Regions from separate parts of the Lentzea roselyniae genome, predicted to be linked through region 1. Evidence: riboswitches for the same ligand, from Rfam matches in the RefSeq annotation. Region 1 holds a riboswitch; each other region holds the start of a gene.
The links. A riboswitch is a leader RNA that binds a small molecule or an ion and turns the genes downstream of it on or off. The one in region 1 is predicted to bind S-adenosylmethionine.
Positions count from the first base shown of each region.

Region 1 (3,265 bases):
ATTTCGGTTACTACATCTGCGAAACACTCGAAGACGGCACCCGAGCCCTCACCTACAAGGCAACGACTACGCACGTGCTGCCACCGACCAAGGCCGCCGAACCGGAGGAGGCGTACGACCTCGTCTCGGAGTACGTGTTCGACGACGAACTGCGGATCGTGCCGCACGACTGGCACGACTACCACTACAACGTGCTGAAGGCGGAAGCCCCGTGGCCGCAACGAATCGTGGCGTGGCGCGCGAACGTGAACCCGATCGGGCCGCACGTGATGGACTGCCTGCAACGCTTTCCGCGTACCGGCTGGATGAAGACGGACGCCATTTCCTTCTGACACAACGGAGACAACGCGGTCCGGGGACGCGTGAACGTCCCCGGACCGGAAGGAGGTGATCAAAGCAGCGTGATCAGCCCAGTGCCTTGATGACGGCCTCTGCGGACGCCGGCACCGTCGCGCGCGGGCCGACCGTGTCGCCGAGCGCGTCGAGGGTCTTGAGGCCGTCGCCGGTGATCAGCAGCACGGTCTCGCCGTCCGGGTCGAGCTGGCCCGACTCGATCAGCTTCTTCGCCGTCGCCACGGTCACGCCGCCGGCGGTCTCGGCGAAGATGCCCTCGGTGCGGGCGAGGAGCTTGATGCCCTCGACGACCTCTTCGTCGGTCACGTCTTCGATGGCGCCGTTCGTGCGGCGGACCGCGTCGAGCACGTAGGGGCCGTCGGCCGGGGCGCCGATCGCCAGCGAGCGGGCGATGGTGTCCGGGCGGACCGGGCGGATGACGTCGTGGCCTTCCTTGTAGGCGGCGGACACCGGGCTGCAGCCGGTGGCCTGGGCGCCGAACACGCGGTACGGGGTGGCTTCGACGAGGTCGAGCTGGCCGAGTTCGCGGAACGCCTTGTCGACCTTGGTGAGCTGCGAGCCGGACGCGATGGGCACCACGATCTGGTCGGGCAGGCGCCAGCCGAGCTGCTCGGCGACCTCGTAGCCGAGGGTCTTCGAGCCCTCCGCGTAGTACGGGCGGACGTTGACGTTCACGAACGCCCAGTCCTCGTGCTCCGCGGCGAGTTCCTGGGCCAGGCGGTTCACGTCGTCGTAGTTGCCGTCGACGGCGATCAGGGCGCCCTCGTAGACGGCGCTCATCAGGATCTTGGCGCGCTCGAGAGAGGAGGGAACGAGAACCACCGACTGCCAGCCCGCGCGGGCGGCTGCCGCGGCGACTGCGTTCGCCAGGTTGCCGGTGGAGGGGCAGGCCAGCACCTTGAAGCCGAGCTCGCGGGCCGCGGCGAGCGCGACGCCGACCACGCGGTCCTTGAAGGAGTGGGTGGGGTTGCCGGTGTCGTCCTTCACCCAGACCTTGCGCACGCCCAGTGCCTTGGCGAGGTTGTGTGCCTCGACCAGACGGGTGCCGCCGGGGTCGGTGTTCGGGTGCTGTTCCACAGTGGACGGAACGGGGAGGAGGCCGCGGTAGCGCCAGATCGACCTGGGGCCGGCTTCGATGTCCTCGCGCCGGATCTTGCCGAAGTCGTAGGCCACTTCCAGCGGCCCGAAACACTCCAGACAGGCGTACTCAGGAGCGAGAGGAGTTTCATTTCCGCACTCACGGCACAGCAGTGCGCGGGCGGGGCCGAGGTCGAACTTCGTGCTCGTGGGCACAGAGACAGCAGTCATCGCGAGGTATCTCCTCATCTTTCCCGCGAAATCGAACGGGTCGGAATTGGCACCGTGATCGTCTGCGCATGGAGATAGCGCTGACGCCGGTTGCCGGGGCTTCTTCGGGCCGGTCCCTCTGCCCCTCTGGATGAGCGGTGTTCAGTTGTGGTCACCAAGCTACGACAAGAGCCCATTGCTCAGCCACAGACGTCCACGATCCGGGACGTGGGAGGATGCGGAGCGTGAGCGCACCGGAGTCACTGCACCTCGTCGTCGGCGAGGAGGAGTTGCTGGTCGAACGGGCTGTTCGGGCGGCTCTTGAAGCTGCACGCAAGGCCGATTCGAACGCCGACCTGACCCGCGTGCAGGTGACTGATCTCACGCCTCCCGAGCTGGCCGAGCTGGTCAGTCCGTCGCTGTTCGCAGAGGGCCGCGTGATCGTCCTGCAGAACGCGCAGGAGATCGGCAAGGAGATCGCCGACGCGGTCGTCTCCTACGCCAAGGCGCCCGCGGACGGGATCACGCTCGTCGTCGTGCACACGGGCGGTGGCCGCAGCAAGGCGGCCAAGGACCTGCCTGGACAACTGAAGAAGGCTGGCGCCGTGGTCATCGAGTGCCCGAAGGTCACCAAGCCGGGTGATCGGGAGGCCTTCGTCCGCAACGAGGTGCGGCAGGCGGGCGGCAAGATCGACCCCGAGGCCGTCGCCACGCTCATCGACGCCGTGGGCACGAACCTGCGCGAGCTCGCCGCGGCGGCGTCCCAGCTCGTCTCCGACACCGACGGCAAGGTGACGGTCGACGAGATCCGCCGCTACCACCAGGGCAAGGCCGAGGTGACCGGGTTCGCGGTCGCCGAGAAGGCCGTGACCGGTGACCGGGCAGGCGCCATGGAGGCGTTGCGCTGGGCCATGCAGCTGGGCGTGCCGCACGTGCTGGTCGCGGACGCCTTGGCGGACGCCGTGCGCACGGTCGCGCGTGTGTCCGCGGTGGGCCGGGCCGACCCGTTCAGCCTGGCCGGCCCGCTGGGCATGCCGCCGTGGAAGATCAAGAAGGCGCAGGCTCAGGCCCGCGGCTGGGACCAGTCGGGCCTCGCCGACGCGATGCAGGTCGTCGCGGGGCTCAACGCCGACGTCAAGGGCGTGGCGGCCGACGCCGACTACGCGCTGGAGCGTGCGGTGCTCAAGATCGTCGCCGCGCACGGCCGCCGCTGATCAGTCGCGGGGGATCCCGATCAGGTACTGGGCGCCGGTGAAGCCCGGCACGACGCCGATCTTCCACGTGAACGTCTCGGTGCCGGCCAGGCCGTCGACCATCCGCCGCAGTTCCGCGCGCCCGTACATGCGCAGGAACGACACGACGCTGTCGAAGAACATCATGAACGGCAGCACCGGCACGAGGTAGGTCAGCGCCAGCCGCAGGAGGTAGCGCGACAGGGGATTGCGCTGGAACGGTGCCGAAAGCAGCACGGCCAGTGTGATCAGGAACGGGAAGAGCAGCACGTACAGGAACGACCGCTTGGTGTCGACGACGACCATCGGCGAGCGGGTGTCGACGGCGTTCTGCAGCATCCGGGAAGCGAGCGCCGGCGGGAAGTGGTGGAAGGCGCCGTAGATCGTCCGCG
Region 1 covers NZ_BAABBE010000014.1:231,666-234,930, forward strand. The annotation lists gene ABFX45_RS25775 (ComEC/Rec2 family competence protein) at 1-198, shown strand, start outside; gene ABFX45_RS25780 (hypothetical protein) at 135-332, shown strand; gene thrC (threonine synthase) at 406-1,662, opposite strand; SAM riboswitch class I at 1,674-1,799, opposite strand; gene holA (DNA polymerase III subunit delta) at 1,878-2,855, shown strand; gene ABFX45_RS25795 (class I SAM-dependent methyltransferase) at 2,856-3,265, opposite strand, start outside.

Region 2 (3,265 bases), on a different contig from region 1:
AACCTCTCCCTCGGCCCGGAGGACGCGGTCGCGTCCGGCACCGACGTGAAGCTCGCCACGGGCGCCGAGGTCTACATCTCCCGCACCGGCGTCACGGTCATCAACGTGAACGAGCCGGTCGCCCCACCGGTCGAGAAGACCAACGACCCGAACATGAACGCGGGCGAGCAGAAGGTCACCGATCCGGGCACTCCGGGCGAGCAGATCTCGACCTACCGCGTGACGGTGAAGAACGGCAAGGAGATCAGCCGCGAGAAGATCGGCGGCAAGGTCACCAAGGAGCCGAAGCCCAAGAAGATCACCGTGGGCACCAAGCCCCTCCCCGACAGCGAGGTCTGGGACCGTCTCGCCAAGTGCGAGGCAGGCGGCAACTGGTCCATCAACACGGGCAACGGCTACTACGGCGGCCTCCAGTTCTCGGCCAGCACCTGGGCCGCCCACGGCGGCACCGCCTACGCCCAGCTCCCGCACCAGGCCACGCGCGAGCAGCAGATCGCCGTCGCCACCAAGCTCCGCGACCGCGCGGGTGGCACGTACGGCGCCTGGCCGGGCTGCCGCGCGAAGCTGGGTCTGCCGTAGACCCGCACCACTTCCGTTTTGCTCGATGAGGCCGCTGCTGGTTCGCCAGGGGCGGCCTTCGTCGTGCCCGGGGTGGGTTGAGGTGCGAGCACCCGCCCTTCGTCCCTCAGGCCAACCTGCGAGAATGCTCCGGTGAGCCTGCTGGGACCCGCCGAAGTCAGAAGACTGGCCGAAGAACTCGGCATCCGCCCAACCAAGAAACTGGGCCAGAACTTCGTGCACGACCCCAACACGGTCCGCAAGATCGTCGCCGCCGCAGACCTGACCGAGGACGACATCGTCTTGGAGGTGGGCCCCGGCCTGGGCTCCCTGACCCTCGCCCTGCTCCCCAACGCCAAACAGGTCGTCGCGGTGGAGATCGACCCCCCGCTGGCCGAACGCCTCCCGCAGACCGTCCGCGAGCAGGACCCGGAGAACGCGGCCAAGCTGCACGTCGTCCTGAAGGACGCCATGAGGGTCACCGGGGACGACCTGCCGGCCCAGCCGACCGCGATCGTGGCCAACCTCCCGTACAACGTCGCCGTCCCGGTGGTCCTCCACCTCCTGAACGAGCTCCCCACCCTCGAGAAGGGCCTGGTCATGGTCCAGGCCGAGGTGGCGGACAGGATGGCCGCGAAGCCGGGCAGCAAGATCTACGGCGTCCCCAGCGTGAAGCTCGCCTGGTACGCGGAGGCGAAGAAGGCCGGCCCCGTGGGCAGGAACGTCTTCTGGCCCGCTCCCAATGTGGACTCAGGTCTGGTTTCCTTCCACCGCCGCGAAAATCCGCTGTCCACAGTGGACAAGGCGCGGCTCTTCACGATCGTCGACGCGGCCTTCGCGCAGCGGCGGAAAACCCTCCGCGCGGCCCTCAAGGGCTGGGCCGAGACGGCCGGCGTCAACGTCGACGAGCTGCTCGAGAAAGCGGGCATCGACCCCCAGGTCAGGGGCGAGCAACTCAGCGTGATCGACTTCATCCGGATCGCGGAGGTCTAGGCCGGAGATCCATCGGCCAACAGTGTGATCTGTCGAACGATCCGGATTCTGGCTTGCGCAACCGAACGTGTGTCCGGTTGACTGCTAGATGCCATCCGGAGCGACCGAGAGACCTGGCTCTTTGACGTCGCAGCAACCACCCGCTGGATGCGGGCAGGTGCTAACGCCAGGACCGATGGAGGATCACATGGGTACCACGCGAATGCTGACGCGCCGTCGAGTTGTCGACCAGTGCCGTCGCACCGCTTCTGCATGTCGTCGCCACCTCGTCTAAGGCGCCTTCTTCAAGTCCTTTGACGCGGCCCTCCCGTAGTACGAGGGGCGCACACCTGAGCAGAACTTCGACCGCGCACCGCCCACGAGGCGAGTGTGCGTCGCGCGCAGCCGTGGAGCAGATGTGATCACTGTCGAAAACCTCACCAAGTCCTTCCAGGGTGTCAACGCCCTGAACGGCGTGACCCTCGACGTCGAGGCGGGCACCGTGCTCGGCGTCGTCGGCCCGAGCGGGGCCGGCAAGTCGACGCTCGCCCGGTGCGTGGCGCTGCTCGAGCGTCCCGACTCCGGGGCGATCCGCGTCGACGGCACGGACATCACCGCGCTGGACGGGTCGGCCCTCCGGGCCGCCAGGCGGCAGATCGGTGTTGTGCCGCAAGGGGACTCGCTCCTCCGGCAGCGCACCGCGGCCGGCAACATCGCGCTGCCGCTCGAAAGCGCCGGTGTCCCCGGACCGCAGCGTCGCAGCCGCGTGGGCGAGCTGCTGGACCTCGTCGGCCTGACCGACAAGGCCGGCGCCTACCCCGACCAGCTGTCCGGCGGGCAGCGCCAGCGCATCGCCGTGGCGCGCGCACTCGCCGCGAACCCGAGCGTTCTGCTCGCCGACGAGCCCACCAGCGCCCTGGACCCGGAGACCACCGGTTCAGTGCTGACGGTGCTCGACCGTGCGCGCGCTGAGCTGGGTGTGACCGTTCTCGTCGTCACGCACGACATGGGCGTGGTCCGCAAGATCTGCGATGACGTCGCCGTGCTGGAGCAGGGCCGCGTCGTCGAGCACGGCAAGGTGCTCGACCTGGTCAGCGATGCGGCCAGCCGCACGAGCGGGGCGCTGCTGCCCGCCGTGGACCTCAACCCGATCAACGAGAGCAGCTACGACCGCGTCGCGGACGTCGTGCTCGTCGGGTTCGCCGCGGTCGGCGCGCTGCTGCCAGAGGCCTCGCACCGGTTCGGCGTCGAGCTGAACATCGTCGGTGGCGGTCTCACGCGTCTCGGCGAGACGCCGGTCGCGCGGTTCCGCCTCGGCCTGAACGGTGAGCGGTCCGACTCCGCGCTGGAGTGGATCAGCGAGGCCGGTGGCGCTGTGCAGAGGTCCCTGAAGGGCCCGCAGGGAGTAGCTGCGTGAGGTCTGCTACACCCTGGTCCGACGTGCTGAGCTACCTCGTCGAGGCCACCGGGGAAACGCTGTACATGGTCGGCGTCTCCACCGTGATCGCCACAGCTTTCGGAGTTCCCCTCGGGGTTTGGCTGCAGCTCACCGCCAAGGGCGGGCTGCGGCCGAACCCCGCGGTGCACCGCGTTCTCGGCTTCATCACCGACCTGGCCCGCTCGATGCCGTTCATCGTGCTGCTCGTCGCGCTCACGTCGGTCACCCGCCTGATCGTCGGCGGATCCATCGGCAGTACAGCGGTGATCGTGCCGTTGGCGGTGGGTGCGATCCCGT
Region 2 covers NZ_BAABBE010000004.1:365,728-368,992, reverse strand. The annotation lists gene ABFX45_RS09395 (resuscitation-promoting factor) at 1-579, shown strand, start outside; gene rsmA (16S rRNA (adenine(1518)-N(6)/adenine(1519)-N(6))-dimethyltransferase RsmA) at 718-1,551, shown strand; SAM riboswitch class I at 1,640-1,733, shown strand; gene ABFX45_RS09385 (methionine ABC transporter ATP-binding protein) at 1,949-2,947, shown strand; gene ABFX45_RS09380 (methionine ABC transporter permease) at 2,944-3,265, shown strand, end outside.
Region 2: linked by a shared signal. The riboswitch ahead of ABFX45_RS09385 (methionine ABC transporter ATP-binding protein) and the one ahead of thrC (threonine synthase) in region 1 are both predicted to bind S-adenosylmethionine.

Region 3 (3,265 bases), on a different contig from region 1:
CGACAGGACCTTGGTGAGCACGTCCAGGGCCAGCACGCCACCGGCCAGGATCGCGAGGATCCCTGTCCGCGGCTCCGGCAGCGAACCGGTGATCGAGAACTCCGGCTCGACGACCTCGTCCGCCGGTTTCTCCTGCTCGCCCGCCTCGGGCTTCGCGGGTTCCTCGGCCGGTTTCGACTCGCTGACCTGCTCCTCGGCAGGAGTCTCTGCGGCCTTGGACTCGTCACTCACCAGGTCATTGTCCACGACCGGGACTACGCGAGGAACGGCGGCAGGGTTCGGCTGTCGTCCTCGGCCACCCAGCGGCCGTCGCGCTGCGTGTAGGTCCACTTCGGACCCTCGGTGACCAGAGTGCGCAACGCGGCCACCAGACGATCGACGTGCTCGGCCGTCGTACCCAGGCCGATCGAGGCGCGGACAGCGCGGTCCTCGTGCGCTCCAGCCTGCTTGACGAGCCGTCCGACGATCACGTGGGCGCAGAACGCTCCGTCACGGACGCCGATGCCGTACTCGGCGGACAGGGCGGCCGCGAGGAAGCCCGCGTCGAAGCCGGGGATGGTGAAGCTCACGACGCCCACCTTGTCGGCGTCGGTCAGGATCGACAGCTCGCGGAAGCCCGGGATCGTGCGCAGGCCGTCCCTCAGCCGCGTCAGCAGCTCCTGCTCGTGCGCGACGGTCTGCTCCCAGTGCCGCGACAGGATCTCGCAGGCCGCGGCCAGCGCGTGCACGCCGACGACGTTGGGGCTCCCGGCCTCGTGCCGCTCGGGCACCGCGGACCAGGCCACGCCGAGCCGGTCACCGTGGTCGGTCACCTTCGACGTCGCGCCGCCGCCCACCAGGTACGGCTGGGCCTGCTGCAGCCAGTCCGCGCGGCCGACCAGCACACCGGCACCGAACGGCGCGTAGATCTTGTGGCCGGAGAACGCGACGTAGTCGACGCCCAGCTCACGCACGTCGATCGGGCGGTGCGGGGCGAGCTGCGCGGCGTCCAGCGCGATCCGCGCGCCGTGCCTGCGAGCGACCTTCGCGAGCTCCGCGACCGGCCACAGCTCCCCCGTGACGTTGGACGCCCCGGTGACGATCACGAGCCGAGGGCCGACCGGGGCGGCGGCCAGAGCCCGGTCCAGCGCGACCACTGCAGCGCCGGACGAAGCAGGAGCGGGGATCCGCTGAACGTCGGGACCACGCCAGGGCAGCAGCGCCGCGTGGTGCTCGCTGTCGAAGAGAACGACCGCGGTGCCGCGAGGAACGCTGCGCGCCAACAGGTTCAGCGAATCGGTGGTGTTGCGGGTGAAGACGACGGTGTCGGAGGCGTGCGCCCCGACGAACTTGCGGATGCGGTCACGGGCCTGCTCGTAGACGCGGGTCGAGACCTGGGAGGCGAACCCGGCGCCGCGGTGCACGCTGGCGTACCAGGGCAGCAGCTCGTCGACGGCGTCGCGCACCTCCTGAAGACACGGCGCGCTGGCCGCGTGGTCGAGGTTGGCGTAGGTGACGCGCTCTCCGGTCACCAGCGGAACACGCAGGTCAGAGCCGACAACAGCCGGAACCGCAGTGCTGGTGGTCTTGGTGATCGCGAGCGTCATCGAGCTGCCTCCGAGGCCAGGGGCCCCGTGTCGCGAAGGCCCGCGCTTGACCGGCGCCCCACGCGCCGGACCAGGTCCTCACCAAGGGCACCCCACCGCGGTTGGAGGGTTGCCGGCCAGCAAGCTTGGGCTTGACGCTGGCTCTCATGACCTGCCGACGACGTTAGCGGAGCCTCGCGGCGCTCGTCGACTCCCGATCACATGCTGAGAAGCCTCGGAGACAGAACTAATCGCCGGTCTCACCCTTCCACCGTGCGTAGCGACCGGCCCGGTCGACGGCACGAATGCGCCGCTCAGCAGCGTCACGCGCTTCTTCGGTGGTGACGATGAGCAACTGGTCGTCGGTCTGCAGCCGCGTCGTCGGTTGTGGCGTGAAACTCTTCCCTGCACGCACGACGAGGCTCACCGTGGCACCGATCGGCAGCCGCAGCTCGGACATGTAGACGCCGTGCAGCTTCGACCCGCGCTGGATGTGCACCTGCAGCAGCTCGGCGCTCAGCTCGTCCAGCGGCGAGGAGTCGACCTGCACCTCCTGCGGCTCACCCGCGCGCACCAGGCCGAGACGCCGCGCGAGGAACGGCAACGTCGTGCCCTGCACCACCGTCAGCACGATGACCAGCACGAACACCGCGTCGACCAGCTCACGCGCGCCTTCGACACCCTGGATCAGCGGGATCAGCGCGAACACGATCGGCACCGCACCGCGCAGCCCCGACCAGGAGAGGAACACCTGCTCCCGCCACGGCACCTTGAACGGCAGCGCGGCGACGACGACGGACAACGGCCGGGCCACGAGCGTCACCACCACGCCCGCGATCAGCGCGGGAACCAGCACGTCGAGCAGCCGCGACGGCGACGCGTAGAGGCCGAGCAGGACGAAGAGCCCGATCTGGGCGAGCCAGCCGAGACCTTCGGCGAAGGAGAGGGTGTCCGCGCGGTGCGGCAGGCGGGCGTTGCCCAGCACCAGAGCCGCGACGTAGGTGGCGAGGAATCCGGACGCGTGCAGCAGATCGCCCGCCGTGTAGGCCATGACGCACACCGCAACCGTGGCGAGCGGGTACAGACCGGTCGCGGGCAGCGCCGCGCGTCTCAGCCCGGCACCGCCGAGGATGCCCAGTGCGACGCCGATGAGCGCGCCCGCGGCCAGTTCGTAGAGCACGAGCAGCGGCGCGGTCCAGGTGATCTGGTCCGCGGAGGCCAGCAGCACGACGGCGATGTAGACGGGTGCGTCGTTGAGACCTGACTCCAGTTCGAGCGCGCCCGTGAGCCGCGCTCCCACGCCCAACGACCGCAGCACGCTGAACACGGCCGCCGCGTCCGTGGACGACAGCACCGCGCCCCACAGCAACGCCATCCGCCAGTCGAGGCCGAGCAGGTGGTGCAATGCCGTGCCGGTGATCGCGACGCTCACCGCAACGGCCACTGTGGACAGTGTGACGCCTAACCACAGGGACGTCTTCACGGCCTGCCAGCGGGTCGTGAGGCCACCCTCGGTCAAGATCAGCACGAGGGCCGCGACGCCGAGCGACTGGGTGAGGTCTGCGTCGTCGAAGTTGATGCCGAGCACGGACTCGCCGAGGACCACGCCGATGCCCAGGTACAGCAGCAACGAGGGCAGCCCAAGCCGGATCGACACACGCACCGCGATCACGGAGATCAGCAGGACGGCGGCGCCGATG
Region 3 covers NZ_BAABBE010000030.1:58,866-62,130, reverse strand. The annotation lists gene lspA (signal peptidase II) at 1-231, opposite strand, end outside; gene ABFX45_RS36970 (aminotransferase class V-fold PLP-dependent enzyme) at 255-1,586, opposite strand; SAM riboswitch class IV at 1,624-1,738, opposite strand; gene ABFX45_RS36965 (potassium/proton antiporter) at 1,813-3,265, opposite strand, start outside.
Region 3: linked by a shared signal. The riboswitch ahead of ABFX45_RS36970 (aminotransferase class V-fold PLP-dependent enzyme) and the one ahead of thrC (threonine synthase) in region 1 are both predicted to bind S-adenosylmethionine.